DNA from 4 places in the Pseudomonas viridinivis genome. Region 3 is predicted to be linked to each of the others. Evidence: predicted binding sites of a transcription regulator. Region 3 holds the regulator's gene; each other region holds the start of a gene.

Region 1 (5,091 bases), 2.4 Mb from region 3:
GACGCCGTGGAACAAGCGGAAATCGCCGCCGACGCACCAGAAGTCGATGCCTCGGAGCTGCATCAGGTGGAATTCACCGACACCGGCAAGAGCATCCGCGTGGCACCGGGCGAAACCGTCCACGCCGCAGCCGCCAAACTCGGCCTGATGATCCCCAAAGCCTGCGGCATGGGCATCTGCGGCACCTGCAAGGTCATGAAACTAAGCGGCGAAGTGGAAATGGAACACAACGGCGGCATCACCGACGAAGATGTCGAAGAAGGCTACATCCTGTCGTGCTGCAGCGTGCCCAAGGGTGATGTGCGGATCGAGTATTAATCGCCTGAGGTGTAGGACCGGCTCGTAGGACCGGCTTTAGCCGGGAGGGCAGCCGCTCCAACAACGCACATGTGGCGTATGGAATGGTCATCTCCCGGCTAAAGCCGGTCCTACGGGATTGCGGTGTATCCCTACAAACTAAACCGCGCAACCATACTGTTCAGATCAACCGCCAGGCGCGTCAGCTCGCCGCTGGCCGCGCTGGTCTGGTTGGCGCCGTCTGAGGACTGCGCCGACAGGTCGCGGATGTTGACCAGATTGCGATCCACTTCCCGTGCAACCTGCGCCTGTTCTTCCGCCGCGCTGGCGATCACCAGGTTGCGCTCATTGATCTCGACGATGGCGGTATTGATGGTGTCCAGCGCCAGGCCAGCGCCTTTGGCGATGTTCAAGGTCGACTCGGCCCGTTCGGTGCTGTTGCGCATGGAGTTGACCGCTTGTTCGGTGCCGCCCTGAATGCTGCCGATCATGCGTTCGATTTCGCTGGTGGACTGCTGCGTGCGATGGGCAAGCGCCCGCACTTCATCGGCAACCACCGCAAACCCGCGCCCGGCTTCACCGGCCCGTGCAGCTTCGATGGCAGCGTTGAGGGCCAGCAGGTTGGTCTGATCCGCAAGACCGCGAATCACGTCCAGCACCTTGCCAATATCCCGGGATTCATTGGCCAGGTTGCCGATCAACTCCGCAGTGCTCTGCACGTCGCCGCTCATGCGCTCGATGGCGCTGACCGTTTCCATGACCAGATCACGACCATCGCCCGCTGACGTGGTCGCGCTTTTCGATGCGTCAGAGGTGCTGATCGCATTGCGCGCAACTTCTTCCACGGCGCTGGTCATTTCATTGACCGCAGTGGCTGCCTGCTCGATTTCGTTGTTCTGTTGGGTCAGGCCGCGCGCGCTTTCATCGGTGACGGCGTTGAGTTCTTCAGCCGCAGACGCCAGTTGCGTCGCCGAGCCGGAAATATGCATCAGTGTGTCGCGCAGTTTTTCCTGCATTTTCTGCATCGCCGCCAACAAGCGACCGGCTTCGTCCGTACCGTCGACCTTGATCGGGCGAGTCAGATTGCCTTCAGCGATAGTTTCCGCAGCTTCCAGCGCCGCCGCGATTGGCTGAGTGATGCTCTTGGTCAGCAGCCAGGCGAACAGCATGGTCAGAATCGTGGCGGCGATCAGCAGAGCGACCACCAGATTGAACGCCGATGAATATTCCTTGGCAGCAGCATGGTTGGTGACGGTCAATTGCTTGCTGTTGAGGTCGGACAGCTTGCCCAGGACCACATTCATCTTGTCCGAGTTGGCTGCGGATTCGCCATTGAGCAGCCTGGCCATCTCCTCGACATTGCCCGCGCGGCTCAAGCCAATGATGCGTGCTTCAATCTGGCGGTACTCACCCAGCAGCTGCACATACTCGGTGTAGGCCGTCCGCTCTTCAGGAGACGAGATCAATTTTTCATAAATCACCTGAGCATCGCTTATCTGACGGTTGCGCTCAGCAAACAATCCGATGGTCTTCTCCTGGACATCCGCCTCACGATTGGTGAGCAGACGATAGGACAGAACCCGCATGCGGATACCCGCCACAGTGAGACCGTTCAGGCTCTGGATGCTGGGGACGTTGTCTTGCGCGACCTGATCACCAGCATCGCGAATCTTGCTCATCTGCGTCAGCGCGAAAATACCGAGGATCAGCATCAAGGCACCGATGAAAGAAAACCCGAGGAATGCGCGCGGGGCAATGTTCATGTTACGTAGGGACATAATATCTCCAGAAGTGGCGGCGCATTCCTTGCGAGCGGAAGAGCAAATGCAGCGGATTGCCATGCCTATCGGTCGCGGCGCCGAAGACTTGAGGCGCCCCGGATAAAAGGAGCTGCGGCGTTAGGTCACAACCACGCTGGAAGACTGACAAAAGGTGCCGGTCTGACGAGTAGCCGGAACCAGATCGCCAAACGGCAGTCAACAAGGGTCCTTATGCGTTTACCTCGTTGAGGAGGCTCGCGCGCTGAAGTACCGGTATTTGAAGGGCCGACGGTCCTGATAAAGTCTGGCATGCGCAGTGACTTTTCTTTATCGTGTGCGCCCGTTGAAATCAGCTAGAGAATTCAAAATGTTGGAAGCATCCCTGAGCCAATTGGAACAACTTGTAGGAGACCTGGTGCAACAGAACCAGCAACTGCAAAACACGAACGCGCAGCTCAGCGCCGAACTGGCTCAAGCCAAGGATGACAACGACAGTCTGCAACTGAGTCTGATGGAGCAGGAAGAAAAGCAAGGCGCCACCGCCGCCCGCATCCAGGCTTTGGTTGACCGCGCCACCAGCGCCAGCGCCGTCAGCGCATGAGTACTCATGGAAACGGGGTGACGGTCGTTTCGATCATGGGTAACGACTACTCGATCAAGGCGCCGGCCGGGGAAGAACAAACCCTGCTGCAGGCAACGGCCATGCTCAAGGCCTCATTGATCGACACCAAGCGTAAATACCCAAGCCTGATCGGCGACCGCCTGCTGGTCCTGGCCGCGCTGAACCTGTGCTCGCAGCAGGTCGAACTGAAAAAGCAGCATCAGGTCGAGCTCGACCGCTGCCAGCAGCAGATCGACGCGACGGTGGAAGTGATTTCCAAGACCATCGCGCAGAGCTGAAGCAACCGATACCACCTGTGCAGACTGTGTGGGAGCGAGCTTGCTCGCGAAGAGGCCAGTACATCCAAAGAGCATTTTTGGAATCTGAATAACGCCTTCGCAAGCAAGCTTGCTCCCACAAGATCAACACCGCGCCAACAATCTCAAGCCCCCATCACCAACCGAATATCTGCCGCCAGCTCGCGCACGCGGTCTTCTTCGGTGTCCCACGAACACATGAAACGTGCGCCGCCGTTGCCGATGAAGGTGTAGAAGCGCCAGCCCTTGGCGGTAAGCGCCGCGATGGCCGGTTCCGACAATTGCAGAAACACGCCGTTGGCCTGCACCGGGAACATCAGCTCCACGCCGGGAATATCCTTGACCAGTTCAGCCAGCAACTGCGCGCAGTGGTTGGCGTGCCGTGCGTGTTTGAGCCAGGCGTCGTTTTCCAGCAAGCCGACCCAGGGCGCAGACAGGAAGCGCATTTTCGACGCCAGTTGCCCGGCCTGTTTGCAGCGATAGTCGAAATCTTCAGCCAGGTCATGGTTGAAAAACAGAATCGCCTCGCCCACCGCCATACCGTTCTTGGTGCCGCCAAAGCACAACACGTCGACCCCGGATTTCCAGGTCAGCTCGGCTGGCGAACAATCCAGGAAAGCGCAGGCATTGGAAAACCGCGCGCCGTCCATGTGCAGATTCAGGTTCAGCTCTTTGCAGGTGGCGCTGATCGCCTTGAGTTCTTCAGGCTGATAGACGCTGCCGACTTCCGTGGCCTGGGTCAACGTCACGACACGCGGTTTGGGGTAATGAATATCCTGACGCTTGAGGGCGACTTCGCGGATCGATTCCGGCGTCAGCTTGCCGTTTTCGCTGCGGGCGGTCAGCAGCTTGGAGCCGTTGGAGAAAAACTCCGGCGCGCCGCATTCGTCAGTCTCGACGTGGGCGGTTTCCGAACAGATAACGCTGTGATAGCTCTGGCACAACGATGAAAGTGCCAGGGAGTTGGCCGCCGTACCGTTGAAGGCGAAAAACACTTCACAGTCGGTTTCGAACAGTTTGCGGAAATCATCCGAAGCGCGGGCGGTCCATTGGTCATCGCCATACGCGCGTTGGTGGCCATGGTTGGCCTGTTCCATGGCAGCCCATGCCTCGGGACAGATACCCGAATAGTTGTCGCTGGCAAACTGCTGGCTTTTATCGGTCATGGCCGGTTCCTTGTCATTGATTATGGTGCGCACTGTAGCGAAGATCGCGAGGTTTCAAAACCGGTTGGAGCGAGGCGTGCCCGCGAATAACTATAACGAGATATACCTGTCCCACCGCGGCGACTGATTCGCGGGCAAGCCTCGCTCCAACGGGCTTGAAAAATTTAACCAAACAGGAGCGCTATGGATCTGTCGAACCCGCCTTACCTGCCTGGACGCGACAAGGCGCTGGACCTGCTCAAGTGGCTGGCAATGTTGAGCATGGTGCTCGATCACCTGCGCTATGTCGGCTGGTCGGTAAACGTTCTGTACGTGCCGGGGCGCTTCGCCTTTCCGTGGTTCTGCCTGGCGATTGCCGTGAATCTGGGGCGCAAGACTGCGCTGTTCCCCGATCCGAAAGTGCAGTGGCGCTATCTGGGCTGGCTGCTGTTGTTCGCCGGGCTTTCCGAAATTCCTTATCGCCTGTTCATGCACGATGCCGACACGCTAAACGTGCTGCCGACGTTGATACTCGGCTTGCTGGTCGCCCAAGGCTGGCGCCATCCGCTGCCGATCACCCGGGTGCTGGCCATTGCTGCGCTGCTGGTCGCGGCCGTATTGCAGCAGCAACTGATGTTCGGCTTTTTCGGCGTGCTGCTGCCGGTGGCTTTTTTGCTGGTGCTGCGCCGCCCGCTGTGGTTCGCGGCACTGCCCGGCGCGGTCTGCCTGGCGGGCAATGCCTGGCCGCAGATGTTCGCGGGCGCGGCCTGGGGCGATCCGATTTCCATTGGGTCGATGGTTGCGTGTCTGATCGCGCCGTTATTGGGTCTGGCGTTGCTGCGTCGGCGATTACCTTTTCCGGTCAAACCCATGCGTCGCTGGGCCTATGCAATTTATCCGCTGCATTTTCTGTTGTTGTTGGGGTTGAGAGAATTGCTGGCGCTTTGAATTCGAATCCATCCCGTAGGACC
Region 2 (5,091 bases), 1.2 Mb from region 3:
GACCTTGCGCTGGAACACCTGAGCCTCTACGGCAGCGTCTTTTATTAATTTCTTTTCATCTTCATTAAGACGATCCCAGGTTTTCTTGCCGATGATGAAGGACTGTGGATTGAAGATATGGCCCGTCACCGACAGGTACTTTTGTACTTCGTAGAACTTGCTGCCTTCGATCACCGTAAACGGGTTTTCCTGGCCGTCAATGGTGTGCTGCTCCAGGCCGGTATACACCTCGGGAAAAGCCATCGGCACGGGGTTGGCGCCCAGCGCGGAGAACGTTTCCAGATAGATTGGCGATTGGATCACCCGAAGCTTCAGGCCTTGCATGTCTTCCAGTTTGTTAATGGGGTGTTTGCTGTTGGTGATGTTACGAAAACCAAGGTCCCAGTAACCCAGGCTGATCAGCCCCTTGCTGTCCAGTTGCGCGGCCAGATTCTGACCTACCGGGCCATCGATCACCGCGTGAGCTTCTGCCACATTGTTGAACAGGAATGGGAAGTCCAGCATCGCGAAGTCCTTGGCCTGGGCGGCCAGGATGCCGGAGTTGAGCACGGTCAGGTCCAGCGTACCGCCCTGCAATGCGGACACGGTTTGCACATCGCCGCCCAGGGTGCCACCCGGGAAAAGTCGAACTTTGATCTTGCCGCCGCTGCTTTGGGTCAGCAGGTCGGCAAATTTCTGGGCGCCCTGCCCTTGCGGGTGTTCTATGACGTTCTGGAACGCAAAGCGCAGGGTTCGCTCTCGAATCTCCGCCGCGTGGCTGGCCATACTGCCCAGCAACAGGCTTGTTGCACAGGCACCCGCCAGCAGGGATTTCATGATTTTTTGCATGTCACTCTCCATATTGTTTTTAGAAGTCGAATTACTGGGATGCTCACCGAGATCAACCGGTGAAAAACTTCAACGGCACGAGAACCAGCGAAGGAAACAGCACTAGCAGAAACAGCACAACGAACTGGGCCAGCATGAACGGCCAGACACCTCGAATGATCTCGTCCATACGTATCTTCGACACACCACACACCACATTGAGTACCGTACCGACGGGGGGCGTGATCAAGCCAATGGCGCAGTTGATCAAGAAAATTACGCCGAAGTACACCGGATCAATACCAGCCATGACGACGGCCGGCATCAACACCGGCGTCAGCAGCAGGATGGTCGGCGTCATGTCCATCGCCGTGCCAACCAGAATCACCAGGAGCATGATGACCATCAACAACATGGTCGGGTTATCCATGAAGGGTGCGAGTAGCCCCGCCAGTTGTTGAGGCAACTCGGCGATCGTCACCAGCCATGACGACACCATGGCCGCCGCCACCAGAAACATCACCACCGATGTGGTCTTCGCTGAAGCCAGAATCAGGTCATACAGCTGGTTGACCTTCAGCTCCCGGTAGATCACCAGCGATACGAACAGCGCATAAACCGCCGCAACCACGGCCGCCTCAGTGGGGGTAAAGATGCCGAACTTCAGGCCGAAAACGATGATCAGTGGCAAGCCCAGCGCCCAGCTGCCGTCGACCAGGGTCCCCATGATCTGGGCCAGGCTCTGTTTGGCAGGAGGCGCAATGTTCTCGCTGCGGGAAACAAACCACCAGGCAACTGCGAGCGCGACGCCCAGCATGAGTCCCGGCACGATTCCAGCCAGAAACAGCTTGCTGATCGATACGCCGGACGCGACGCCGAAGACGATGAATCCGATGCTTGGCGGAATCACTGGCGCGATGATCCCGCCCGCAGCGATGAGGCCAGCCGAATGCGCGCGGTTATGCCCGGCCTGAATCATCATCGGTACCAGCAGCGCGGCGAGCGCGGCCGCATCGGCCACCGCCGAGCCTGACAACGACGCCAGCAGGCACGAGGCAATGATTGCCACATAGCCCAGTCCGCCGCGCTTGTGGCCGACTAACGCCATGGCGATATTGACGATGCGTTTGGACAAGCCGCCAGCATTCATGATCTCGCCAGCCAGCATGAAGAACGGCACCGCCATCAACGGGAAGCTGTCCGCGCCGTTGAGCAGGTTCTGCGCGATGATCTGCGCGTCGAACAGGTCCAGATGCAGCATCAATGCGACACTGACCAGCAGCAAAGCGAAGGCAATCGGGATACCCAAGGCCATGGTGCCGATCAGCGAACCTAGGAAAATAGCCAGGGTCATGGGTGAGTACTCTTGGTGGTGGACTGCTGTTTCTGGATAGTGTCGATCTCCTGCGCTGCGTCACTGTCCCTGACCATCACCAACTCGTCATCGCTCAGCTTGCCGCTGACCACCCGATACAACTCGTACATGAGAATTGCGCCGGCGCTGGCACCAAATACCAGGCCTGCGGCGTAGAACAGCGCCATGGACAAGCCTGATGCGGGCGCCACGACCTCCAGGTTGATGACTGCCTGCTGCCAACTGCCGCTGAACACCAGCCAGCAGATGTAAATCATCAAGACGTGCCCTATCACCAGGCAAATGCGCTTGCCGCCAGGGGGCAAGCGCCTGACCAGACTGTCCAGGCCCATGTGCGCCCGCTCCTTCAGCGCGACCAGTGCACCGAGAAAAATCATCCAGACGAAAAACCAGCGAGACAACTCTTCAGAGACACTGATCCCTGAGTTGAACGCATAGCGCAGTACCACGTTGCCGAAGACCAGCACGATCATCGCGACCATGCACAGCACAATCAGCAACTTCAGAAGTTTGAAATACAACCCCACGATTCTTGTCATTGCCTACCTCGAAAATGCCCCGAAACCGAAATGCTTAAAGCGACGCCGCAAAGGCAAAAACAGGTCTGACTCCCGTAGATGCCCTGTGCCTTATGGCTGCGTTAAAACAAAACTGCGGGCGAACGGCGACCGCGCGGAACGGGTGGCGTGGTAGAACGCAGAGGAGAATGGGGAAGATGAACAGCGAGCAAGGTCTGCTGCATGGGAGGGCCTCTATCATTTATTGTTGTTTTCCTGGCGATGACAATCCAGGTGTGGGGTTAAAAATGTACTAACTGGTTAATACGGTCAACATCCAAATAGGGATTTGAGGCCTGGAGCTGATAAAGCGTGCGATTAACGATCACTTTTCAGGTAGATTTGTTTCAACTTGGTGACGCAGTGGTCGGTAAACGTTTCCAGGATGGAGCGTGCGCCAGCAGCTTAGATTAAAGCTTTGCCCTTTGCGGTCGACGACTACCCATTGAAGAATGGTTTTTATAACCTTGCGAAGGAGCAGCGGGATGCGGATGTTCAAGGCTTTGTATGAGTCCATCGAAATGCAATGTTTCGATTCACTCACCAAAAAACTCTCAAGCCTTTTCCTGCTTGTCGTCGTCAGTGGTCTGCTCTACTGGGTAGCCTTGAGCATTCGTGCCGATATCGTTCAACAACTGCACACCTCGCAGCTGGATGCGACCGTGCTGGGCCAGATTGAAGACAGCTTGAGCTCGCTCAGCAACGCGATCCTGTTCAGCACATTGTTCACGCTGTGCATGGTCAGCTTCCTGGTCTGGTATTTCCGCCACCTGATCGTGCGTCCGGTCACGCATATGACCAAGGTCCTTGAAGAAATTGCCAGCGGCAGCGGCGACCTGTCCAAAGATCTGCCGCTGCTGACCCATGACGAAATTCGCGGACTGGCGAGCACCTGTAATCGCTTTCTGGGCAAACAACGGGAAATCATCAGTACCATCCAGGCCCTGACTGTGCAAATTGCCGTCGAGTCGGCTCGTTCCTTGAAGAACATCAGCGATTCCAGCGACAGCGCGACCCATCAGGCACGCTTCGCCAAGGAAGTGATGGACCAAAGCAACATGGCGGTGGGCAATATTCAGGAGGTTTCGCAACAGACTCAAGGGATCTCCAGCACCACGGCACAGAACCTGAGCATGGCCCGCAACTCCTATGCCGAACTGCTGGAAGTCACCGGCAACATCAGTGAGATTTCCAACAACCTCAACGAATTCAGTACCCTCGTTTCTGCATTGAACCAGCGTTCATCGAGCATCAAATCCATCGTTGGCCTGATCCAGAAGATTTCCTCGCAAACCAATCTGTTGGCGCTTAACGCTGCGATTGAAGCCGCACGTGCAGGTGAAAGCGGACGCGGCTTCGCGGTTGTGGCGGATGAAGTGCGTACGCTGGCGCAGAACGTCAGCAAGGCCACTGACGATATCTCGCAGAACATCGACGCCATGCTGCTGGAAGTCGGCTCCACCCATGAGCAAACCGCACACATCAGCCATAGCGCCCGGGAAACCCGCAAGGTCGTCGAGCGCGCCTCTGGTCATTTCGAGACCATGATCGGCGACTTCGAGTCCACCAACGGCAAGCTTGCCGACATCGCCGAACACATTCAGCAGTTCGCCGAGAGCAATACCGGCATCAACGAGCGCGTCACCCGGATCTACGCCGACAGCCAGTCCATTGATCAACGCATGGTGCTTTCAGCCACGGCGACCCGCGACCTGTTAGGCGTCGCCGAACGGGTGCAGACGATGCTCGGCAAATTTGTCCTGGGCCATGGCGCGCTGGATGCGGCGATTACCCGGGCAAGCGAATGCCGCGATACCCTTCAGCTGCGCTTGGCGGTAATGCAACGCGAAGGACTCAATCTGTTCGACCAGAGCTATAAACTGATCCCCAACACGGATCCCAAGCAGTACATGACCAGCTACACCGAACGCTTCGCGCAGGCGTGTCAGGAAGAATGCGACAAGCTGACCAAGGGCACAAAAGGTGGCAAGGTGTCGTTCATCGTCGACAACAAGGGCTATTGCCCGGTCAACAACAGCTGGGTTTCGAAACCGCCAACCGGCGACCGCACTGTCGACCTGCCCGTCTGCCGTAACAAACGGATGTTCAGCGACCCTATCGGCCTGCGTGCAGCGGGGAATGTACAGCGCTTCCTGCTCCAGACTTACCTGCGCGACACAGGGGAAATCATGACCGAGATCGACGTGCCGTTCTTCTTCGACGGCCGCCATTGGGGCAACCTGCGCATGGGCTTTGATGCGGCGGTGTTGCTGGCGGAATAAAAGGCGTAAGACTGGCTTTAGCCGGGAGGGCGAAAGGTCTGACAACGCAACTGCTGCGAATGTATCGGCC
Region 3 (5,091 bases):
AGCAGCAGCGGCAGGCGCAGGCGCTACCGCAGCAGCGGCGTCAAACGAGCCCTTGCCGTGCAACTGATCCAGCAAGGCTTCGAATTCATCGTCGGTGATTTCATTGCTCGCCGCAGCACCGGTGCTGGCAGCCGGAGCCGCAGGAGGAGCTGGCGTCGCGACGGCGTCGACCGCGAACTGGCCTTTGCCATGCAATTGATCAAGCAGCGATTCAAATTCCTGGTCGCTGATTTCATCGCTGGCGGCTGCCGAAGCAGGAGCAGCAACCGGCGCTGCAACAGCCGCAGGCGCACTGGCTGATTCGGCGGCTTGAGCCTTGACGGCGTTCAGCGAGTCGAGCAGCAGTTCAAATTCGTTATCGGTGATTTCATCGGAAGCAGGAGCAGGCGCTTCCTCGACCGCTGCCGGGGCAGCAGCCACTTCATCTGCGGATGCAGGCTCGGCCAGACGCGCCAGTGCGGCCAGCAATTCCGGCGTGGCGGGTGTGACTTCGGTACGCTCGCGAACTTCGCTGAACATGCCGTTGACCGCATCCAGTGCTTCGAGCACCACGTCCATCAATTCAGAGTCGACGCGACGTTCACCCTTGCGCAGGATGTCGAAGACGTTCTCGGCGATGTGGCAGCACTCCACCAGCTCATGGAGCTGGAGGAAGCCGGCGCCGCCTTTTACAGTGTGAAAACCGCGAAAAATTGCATTAAGCAAGTCTGCATCATCAGGTCGGCTTTCCAGCTCGACCAGCTGTTCGGACAATTGCTCCAGAATTTCGCCGGCCTCTACCAGAAAATCCTGAAGGATTTCTTCATCGGCGCCGAAGCTCATTGGGGTGCTCCCTAAAATTAACCGTCAACAGACCTAGAAGCCAAGGCTCGATAGCAGATCGTCTACATCGTCCTGTCCGGACACAACGTCTTCCCGTTTATCGGCATGAATCTGCGGACCTTCACCCTGAGAGAGACCTTTTTGTGGATCTTTTTCTGCGAGGATGGATTCATCGTCATGTTCGATGCCTGCAAAGCGATCGACCTGACTGGCCATGAGCACCAACTTGAGCAGATTGCTTTCAACTTCAGTGACCAATTGCGTGACGCGCTTGATGACCTGACCGGTAAGGTCCTGGTAATCCTGGGCCAGCAGAATGTCATTGAGGTGGGCAGCAACCTCGTGGGTTTCCCGCTCGCTACGCGTCAAAAAGCCGTCGACGCGTTTAGCCAGCTCACGAAACTCTTCAGCGCCGATTTCCCGACGCATGAAACGTCCCCAATCCTGGCTCAACGCTTTGGCGTCGGTACTCAAGCCATTCATCAGGGGCGTGCTTTGCTCGACCAGATCCATGGTGCGGTTGGCCGCATTTTCGGTAAGCCTGACAACATACGACAAACGCTCGGTAGCATCCGTGATCTGGGACACTTCCTTGGCCTGAGGCATGTTCGGGTCAATCTGGAAATTGACGATTGCGCTGTGCAGCTCGCGGGTGAGTTTGCCGACTTCCTGATACAAGCCGCGATCACGAGTCTGGTTCAGCTCATGGATCAATTGCACGGCTTCGCCGAAACGGCCTTTTTCAAGGCACATCACCAGCTCATGCGCGTGTTTTTTCAGGGTTGACTCAAAGTCGCCCTGTGATGACTCTTTATGCTCCATAGCACCCTCGCGGCAAACATCAGCTATTGACGCGCTCGAAGATCTTTTCGATCTTTTCTTTCAGCACTTGGGCCGTAAATGGCTTCACGACATAACCGTTGACGCCCGCCTGGGCGGCTTCGATGATCTGGTCGCGCTTGGCTTCGGCCGTGACCATCAGCACCGGAAGGTGCTTGAGTCGTTCATCGGCGCGCACCTGACGCAACAGGTCGATGCCGGACATGCCAGGCATGTTCCAGTCAGTCACCAGAAAGTCGAAAGCACCGCTCTGCAACATTGGCAGCGCGGTGAGCCCGTCATCGGCTTCGGCCGTGTTGGTGAATCCTAAATCACGCAACAGGTTTTTGATGATCCGCCGCATCGTTGAGAAGTCATCAACGATGAGGATTTTCATGTTTTTGTCCAATTCGACCTCCAAGCAGTCTTTAACGCGTTCAGCACCTGAACGCGCTGTTCAATCAATACCGGCACAGCTCACATCGGCTGTACTAAAACGACGACGGGCTTGGTAAATCAACAGTCAAGAAACCGGGCAGCAGTTCGGCGTGCCGCCAGAAAGGTAAAACTCCTTCCAACAGCTTGCAGTAATGCCAATGACCGGTTCCCGCCTTGTCCATCTCCCCACACAACGCTTTGCACAGCCGGCTTACACGTACAGCGCAACCCTACGGATGCGCCACACCTGTCAACGCGCTCGCCACTCTCCCAAACGCCCTCGCAAACGAGCTGCGCACTGGCTGTGTAACTGGCTGACTCGCGACTCGCTGACCCCAAGGACCTCACCGATTTCCTTGAGATTCAGCTCCTCGTCATAGTACAGCGCCAACACCAGTCGCTCGCGCTCTGGCAAATTGGCAATCGCATCTGCTAACGCGGCCTGGAAACGTTCGTCTTCCAGATCCCGCGATGGCTCAAGCGAACCGCTTGCGCCGTCCTCGTGCAGCCCTTCATGTTCGCCGTCCTGCAAAAGGTCGTCGAAACTGAACAGCCGGCTGCCCAGGGTATCGTTCAAAATCCCGTAATAATCATCGAGACTCAATTGGAGTTCGGCCGCAACCTCGTGATCTTTAGCGTCACGACCTGTTTTAGCTTCAATTGAGCGAATTGCGTCACTGACCATGCGCGTATTGCGGTGAACCGAACGCGGTGCCCAGTCACCTTTACGCACTTCATCGAGCATCGCGCCGCGAATCCGGATACCCGCGTAGGTCTCGAAACTCGCGCCTTTGGTGCAGTCGTACTTGGTGGACACTTCAAGCAGTCCGATCATGCCGGCCTGGATCAGGTCCTCGACCTGCACACTGGCCGGCAAGCGCGCCAGCAAGTGATAGGCGATACGCTTGACCAGCGGCGCATAGCGCTCGATGAGCTCGTACTGCGAGTTCTTGGAGGTCTTGCTGTACATCTGGTAGCCGCTGGCTGTCATTGGACAGGCCCCGCAAATGTCTGGTGAACAAGTCGCTCCACGAAAAACTCAAGATGACCGCGCGGATTGGCCGGCAGCGGCCAGGTGTCGACTTTCTGCGCAATAGCCTTGAAGGCCAGGGAGCATTTGGAGCGCGGGAACGCTTCATAAACGGCACGCTGCTTCTGCACCGCCTTGCGCACGCACTCGTCGTAAGGCACCGCACCGACGTATTGCAGGGCAACATCGAGGAAGCGGTCGGTCACTTTGGTTAGCTTGGCAAACAGGTTGCGGCCTTCCTGCGGGCTCTGGGCCATGTTGGCCAGGACCCGGAAGCGATTCATGCCGTAGTCGCGATTGAGCAGCTTGATCAGCGCGTAGGCGTCAGTGATCGAGGTCGGCTCGTCGCACACCACCAGCAAGACTTCCTGGGCAGCGCGCACGAAGCTCACCACCGACTCGCCGATGCCGGCGGCCGTATCGATGACCAGTACGTCGAGGTTATCGCCAATATCGCTGAAGGCCTGAATCAGACCGGCATGCTGCGCCGGCGTCAGGTGCACCATGCTCTGCGTGCCGGAAGCGGCTGGCACGATGCGAATCCCGCCAGGGCCCTGAAGGAGTACGTCGCGCAATTCGCAACGCCCTTCAATCACATCGGCAAGGGTGCGCTTGGGCGTAAGCCCCAGCAACACGTCGACATTGGCCAGGCCAAGGTCGGCGTCCAGCAGCATGACGCGCCGGCCAAGCTCGGCCAAGGCCAGCGATAGGTTCACTGACACGTTAGTCTTACCGACGCCACCTTTGCCGCCGGTCACCGCGATCACCTGTACGGGATGCATGCTGCCCATGTTATTTCATTACCTTGTCTTGCGTAGACCGAAGCCACATTGGGGGCTGCACGTTCGCTGAGGAACAATGCGTGGCAGACCATCGATGCAGGTAAATTCCATTAGTTCGTTTCACCTAACCCACCCGCTTGCTGGGGTTGTGGTACAGGTCGGCAAACATATCCGCCATCGCTTCTTCGCTAGGCTCTTCCTGCATCTGCACATTGACCGCACGGGTAACCAATTGGTGCCGGCGCGGAAGGTGTAAATCATCAGGTATTCGCGGCCCGTCAGTCAGGTAGGCAACAGGTAGCTCATGACTGATCGCCAGGCTGAGTACTTCGCCCAGGCTGGCAGTTTCGTCCAGCTTGGTCAGGATGCACCCGGACAAGCCACAACGTTTGTAACTGTGGTAGGCAGCGGTCAGCACTTGCTTCTGACTGGTCGTTGCCAACACCAGATAATTACGCGCCTTGATGCCACGCCCGGCGAGGCTTTCGAGCTGCATGCGCAGGGCCGGATCGCTGGCTTGCAGGCCTGCGGTGTCAATCAACACCACGCGCTTGCGCAACAGCGGCTCCAGTGCCTGAGCCAGCGACTGGCCCGGATCGACATGCGTCACCGGCACGTTGAGGATGCGGCCCAGAGTCTTGAGCTGCTCCTGAGCGCCGATGCGAAAGCTGTCCATGCTCACCAGAGCGATGTTCTGTGCGCCGTACTTCAACACATAGCGCGCGGCCAGCTTGGCGAGTGTGGTGGTTTTACCCATGCCAGCCGGGCCGACCATGGCAATCACGCCACCCTCTTCGAGCGGCTCGATTTCCGGAGTGGCAATCATCCGCGCCAGGTGCGCCAACAGCATGCGCCAGGCCTGACGAGGTTCTTCAATTTCGCCGACCATTGCCAGCAGGTCGCGGGACAACGGACCGGACAGACCAATACGTTGCAGGCGACGCCACAGGTTGGCCTGTTGCGGACGGCTGCCTTGCAGTTGATTCCAGGCCAGCGAACCCAGCTGGACTTCCAGCAGTTCACGCAGACCATTCAATTCGAAACGCATGTTTTCGTAAGCGCGCTGGCCGCCGGCGGGTTCCGCTGGGGTTGCGTGAGCTTGAACGAATGGGCGCGGCGGCTCTTCGAGCGTCGGTTCGATATGCGTGTCGGCAGCGCTAAGCGGCAAGCCGGAGAACAGCTGGCGATTGACTGACGGGT
Region 4 (5,091 bases), 2.2 Mb from region 3:
TTATCGCAACAAATTATCCGGCCCGCTGCTGGACCGGATTGATCTGCACCTGACCGTGGCGCGGGAAGCGACGTCGCTCAATCCTGCGCCGCAGCAAGGCGACGACACCGCCAGCGCCGCCAAATGGGTCGCGCAAGCCAGGGAACGTCAGCAGCGGCGCCAGGGTTGCGCCAATGCATTTCTCGATTTGCCCGGCCTGCGCCAGCATTGTGGGTTGTCTGCTGCCGATGAAGCCTGGCTGGAAACAGCATGCGAGCGACTGACGCTGTCACTGCGCGCCGCCCACCGCCTGCTGAAAGTGGCGCGCACGCTGGCTGATCTGGAACAAGTCGAGGCGATCAACCGCAGTCATGTGGCGGAGGCGTTGCAGTATCGGCCTTCGAGTCATTGAGCGCGCGGGCGACATGATCCTTGTGGGAGCGAGCTTGCTCGCGAAGGCAATGTTTCATACCTACCTATTCGCGAGCAAGCTCGCTCCCACAGAATTAACTGATCAACGAAACCGATCAACCTCAGTGCGCAATTCCGCCGCCAACGCATTCAGTTCTTCGGCGGTCACTGCCAGATGCGAGACCACTTCGCGCTGTTCGGTATTGGCCATCGCGATGCTTTGCAGGTTACTGCTGAGCAAGGTCGCGGTGCTGCTTTGTTCCTGGGTCGCTGTGGTGATCGCAGCAAACTGCTCACCGGCGGAACGGCTTTGCTCGTCGATCTGCGCCAGCGCGGCGGCGACCTTGGCATTGAGTGACAGACCTTCCTGCATCAACGCATTGCCCTGCTGCATCGTACTGATGGCATTGCCGGTTTCCTGCTGGATGCTGGCGATCATGCCGGAGATTTCATCGGTGGCCTTGCGCGTCCTGGATGCCAGGCTGCGCACCTCATCTGCTACCACCGCAAAACCACGGCCCTGCTCACCGGCGCGCGCCGCTTCGATGGCCGCGTTGAGAGCCAGCAAGTTGGTCTGATCGGCAATCGAGGTGATCACGCCAACGATGCTGCCGATTTCCTGAGAGCGCTGCCCCAACGTATCGATAACCGTGGCGGTGCTGCTGAGCGAGGAAGCAATCTGCTCAAGGGAAGAGGACGCCTCCTGCATCGAGGCGCGACCGATACGGGTTTGCTGGGCATTGTCACTGGCCAGACGTTCGGTATTGCCCATATTGTCGGCGATGTTCAGGGAAGTAGCGCTGAACTCTTCGACAGCGCCAGCCATGCTGGTGATTTCGCCGGACTGCTGTTCCATACCTTCGTACGCACCGCCCGACAGGCCGGACAACTCATGAGCGCGGCTGCTGACTTGCTGAGCGGCCGTGCGGATGTGGGAAACCATTGTCGACAAGGCTTCACCCATCTTGTTGAAGCTGCCCGCCAACTGACCGATTTCGTCGTGACTGGACACATTCAGGCGCACGCTCAAATCACCGGCACCCAAGGCTTCAGCCTGACGCACCAGATCGGACAACGGCTGCAGTTTGCTGCGCAACAGCCAGATTGCCGCACCTACTGCGATAAACATGGCCAACAGGCTGCCAATGGCCAGCTGCGTGCCGACGCTCCAGGTCACCGCGCTGATTTCAGCTTTCGGCATGCTGGCGAGCACTGTCCACGGGCCGTCCTTGAACGGCTGGGCAACACTGTAGAAATCCTGGCTGGTATCGTTCCAGAACTGACCCTTGCCCGGCTGCTTGACGACGTCAGCAACGGTTTTGCCTGCCTGTTCCGGGGCTTTCACGCCTGCCGGTGGGACCAGCCAGCGGCCTTGATCATCCAGCAGCGCCAAGGAACCTGTTGTACCGATGCGAAAATTCTTCAGGTTTTCGAACTGAGCGTTTTGCGCATCGGTGTAATCGAAGCCGACAAACAGCACCGCAATGACTTTGCCGCTGGTGTCACGCACCGGGGAGTACTGCGTCATGTAATTGCGGTCGAATAACACGGTTTTGCCGACGTAGTTTTGCCCGGCGATCAAGCGGTCATAAGCCGGACTCTTGTGGTCCAGTTGCGTCCCAATGGCGCGTGTGCCGTCCTGTTTGGTCAGCGACGTGCTGATCCGGATGAAGTCGTCGCCGCTGCGCACGAATACCGTGGCGACCCCGGCTGTCAGTTGGCGGAAGCTGTCGACTTCGGTGAAGTCGTTGTTCAAGGCATTGGCGCCCTCATACAAGCCTGGGGTCTGAACCCCGGCCACCGTGACGGTTTTGTCGGCCTGAACAGTCAGGCCGGCAGCAAAGCGTTTTTCAAACAAACCGGCCAGGCGCTGGGTGCTGTCACGCAAGGTGCTATGAAAGGTGGCGAGCTGATCCGCCAGCAACCGCGCTTCACTGCCCATATGCTCTTCACGAATGACGAGGTTGGCAGAGTCCAGTGAACGCAAAGCAAAAACGGTACTGCCGCTGATCACGACCGCCAGAATAACGGCCAGAGCTATACCGAGTTGCGAGGCAATTCGAGCGCGGGGCTTTGACATAAGGGCTCCTGACCGAACAGTTCGGACCTTTGGATTCCGGACTGTTCAGCAAATTATCTGTTTGATTTTTAGGGCTTTTCGTACGCTTTTTGGTACGAATAGTCCCATGTCTTGAACATCGGCCACTCAGATGAATACTTGAGCGCATCCGTCGGATTAGCAAACGATTGCGATACTGAAATCCGCCGACCACTTACCTGAGAATTTTCACGTCCGGCAACTCCATGGCCTGGACTTCGCTTTGCAGAAAGTCGCCCAGTCGCCGCAACCGCTCTGTTCCGGGCCTCGTACGCGGCCAGACCAGATAATAATCCTCGCCGCTGTGCACTGCGGTGCGCCACGGCAGGCTCATCCGACCGTGCGCCACGTCCTCGGCGACCATCAGCAAATCGCCCATCGACACCCCATAACCGCGGGCGGCGGCGATCATGCCCAGCTCCAGCGTATCGAAGACCTGGCCGCCTTTGAGTGAGACCTGCGCCGACAAACCGGTGCGTTCCAGCCAGGTGCGCCAGTCGCGACGATCCGGCGTCGGGTGCAGCAGTTCGGCGGCGGCCAGGCGCTCGACGTCCCACGGCAGCTCTTCGAGCAAGCTCGGTGCGCCGACCGGGATCAGCAGTTCAGGGAATAGGTAAATCGCTTCCCAATCCGCCGGAAAATGCCCGCGACTGAGCAGGACCGCGCAATCAAAGGGTTCCTGGCTGAAATCCACCACGTCGATTTCCACCCAGGCGCTGGTCAGCTGCACTTCGTTGCCAACCTGTAAATGGCGAAAACGGCTGAGCCGCGCCAGCAGCCAGCGCATGGTCAAGGTCGGCGGGGCTTTCATGCGCAGCACGCCTTCGTCGCTCAACAACGTGCTGCACGCCCTTTCCAGCGCCGAAAAACCGTCCCGCACGCCGGGCAGCAAAGTGCGCGCCGCTTCGGTGAGTTGCAGGTTGCGACCCTTGCGTTGAAACAATCGGCAGGCGAAATGCTCTTCCAGGGTGCGAATGTGCCGGCTGACCGCACTTTGAGTAATGGATAACTCTTCCGCCGCGCGGGTGAACGAGCTGTGTCGAGCGGCCGCTTCGAATGCACGAAGCGCATAGAGAGGAGCGAGACTACGAGCCATTCAGATCTTTCCTGCTGCGGGGAACGCTAACTTTAGCGTATATCCGCAGAGATGAGTTTTACTCATGCAACCGATCTGATTTATCCCTTTGTGCATCCTCGGCTAACTGTCGAGAATGTGCCGCTCATCAATACCTTCGAATTCGAGCACCATCGCCATGCAACAACCTGCCATTAAAGAACTCTGGATCATCCTGCGCCTGGCCGGGCCTTTGATCGCTTCGCAGATGGCGCACATGTTGATGGTGTTCACCGACACCGTGATGATGGGCCAGCTCGGTCCCGAAGCGCTGGCGGGTGGCGGATTGGGCGCGGCCAGTTACAACTTCATTTCGTTTTTCTGCGTGGGCGTCATGGCGGCGGTCGGCACGCTGGTGGCAATCCGGCATGGCGCGGGCGACAACAAAGGCGCGGCCCAACTGGTTCAAGCCGGGGTCTGGCTGGCCTGGGGCATGGCCTTGATCGCGATGCTGATGCTGTGGAATCTGGAGCCGATCCTTCGCCAGTTCGGCCAGACCGAAGCCAACGTCCACATGGCCGGTCAATTCCTGATCACCTTGCCATTGGCGCTGCCGGGTTTGCTGACTTTCATGGCACTGCGCGGCTTCACCAGTGCGCTGGGTCGAGCCGGTCCGGTCATGGCCATCAGCCTGGGCGGCGCCGCCGCCAACTTCGGCCTCAACTACGCCTTTATTCATGGCCTGTTCGGGCTGCCACATCTGGGTTTGATGGGCATAGGGTTGGTCACGGCGATTGTGACCAACGCCATGGCGCTGATCCTCGCGCTGCACATTCGCCAGCACCCGGCTTACGCGCCTTATCCAATTCTTCAGGGTTTCTGGCAGCTGTCGCGCAGTCACCTCAAAGAGTTGTGGCGTCTGGGCCTGCCCATCGGCGGCACCTACGCGGTGGAAGTCGGGTTGTTCACCTTTGCGGCGTTCTGCATGGGCGCGATGGGCAGCACGCAGATGGCAGCGCACCAGATCGCGCTGCAAACGGTGTCCATGGCGTTCATGATTCCCGTGGGGATTTCCTACGCCGTGACCATGCGCATTGGTCAGCATTACGGCGCGGGCAATCTGTTGCTGGCGCGGACCGCCGGGCGTGCGGGCATTGTTTTCGGTGGCAGCGTGATGCTGGCGTTCGGCGTGCTGTTCTGGCTGGCGCCGCATTCGATCATTGGGCTGTTCCTGGACATCAACGACCCGGCGTTCGCCGATATTGTCGATCTGGCGGTAAAACTGCTGGCGATTGCCGCCTGGTTCGAAATCCTTGATGGCACGCAAACCATCGCCATGGGCGCCATTCGCGGCTTCAAGGATGCCAAGACCACCTTCCTGATCGGGCTGGCCAGCTATTGGCTGGTGGCGGCACCTGCGGCGTGGATTCTGGGTTTCTATATGAATCAGGGCGCAGTTGGCGTGTGGTGGGGCCTGGCGCTCGGCTTGCTGTGTTCGGCGCTGGCGCTGACCTACGCGTTCGAGCGCAAGACTTCGCGGTTATTGCGG

The links. Region 3 encodes FliA, which starts transcription of late flagellar genes. Its sites were predicted from a motif close to CTAAAGTTTNNNNNNNNNNNGCCGNTAA; they were not measured.
Region 1: the regulator FliA is predicted to act here: its motif matches at 2,141-2,168, upstream of AABC73_RS26810 (methyl-accepting chemotaxis protein).
Region 2: the regulator FliA is predicted to act here: its motif matches at 3,150-3,177, upstream of AABC73_RS14505 (methyl-accepting chemotaxis protein).
Region 4: the regulator FliA is predicted to act here: its motif matches at 2,586-2,613, upstream of AABC73_RS27750 (methyl-accepting chemotaxis protein).

Annotation. Positions count from the first base shown of each region.
Region 1 is NZ_CP151076.1:5,740,095-5,745,185, forward strand. Features, by position in the region: gene gbcB (glycine-betaine demethylase subunit GbcB) at 1-318, shown strand, start outside; gene AABC73_RS26810 (methyl-accepting chemotaxis protein) at 450-2,075, opposite strand; gene AABC73_RS26815 (hypothetical protein) at 2,425-2,658, shown strand; gene AABC73_RS26820 (cell division protein ZapA) at 2,655-2,957, shown strand; gene AABC73_RS26825 (low specificity L-threonine aldolase) at 3,101-4,141, opposite strand; gene AABC73_RS26830 (TraX family protein) at 4,325-5,068, shown strand.
Region 2 is NZ_CP151076.1:3,109,543-3,114,633, forward strand. Features, by position in the region: gene AABC73_RS14490 (TRAP transporter substrate-binding protein) at 1-828, opposite strand, end outside; gene AABC73_RS14495 (TRAP transporter large permease subunit) at 881-2,161, opposite strand; gene AABC73_RS14500 (TRAP transporter small permease) at 2,158-2,721, opposite strand; gene AABC73_RS14505 (methyl-accepting chemotaxis protein) at 3,225-5,021, shown strand.
Region 3 is NZ_CP151076.1:1,886,732-1,891,822, reverse strand. Features, by position in the region: gene AABC73_RS08675 (chemotaxis protein CheA) at 1-822, opposite strand, end outside; gene AABC73_RS08670 (protein phosphatase CheZ) at 856-1,644, opposite strand; gene AABC73_RS08665 (chemotaxis response regulator CheY) at 1,664-2,038, opposite strand; gene fliA (RNA polymerase sigma factor FliA) at 2,330-3,070, opposite strand; gene fleN (flagellar synthesis regulator FleN) at 3,067-3,900, opposite strand; gene flhF (flagellar biosynthesis protein FlhF) at 4,016-5,091, opposite strand, start outside.
Region 4 is NZ_CP151076.1:5,945,178-5,950,268, forward strand. Features, by position in the region: gene AABC73_RS27745 (YifB family Mg chelatase-like AAA ATPase) at 1-391, shown strand, start outside; gene AABC73_RS27750 (methyl-accepting chemotaxis protein) at 494-2,470, opposite strand; gene AABC73_RS27755 (LysR substrate-binding domain-containing protein) at 2,664-3,584, opposite strand; gene AABC73_RS27760 (NorM family multidrug efflux MATE transporter) at 3,742-5,091, shown strand, end outside.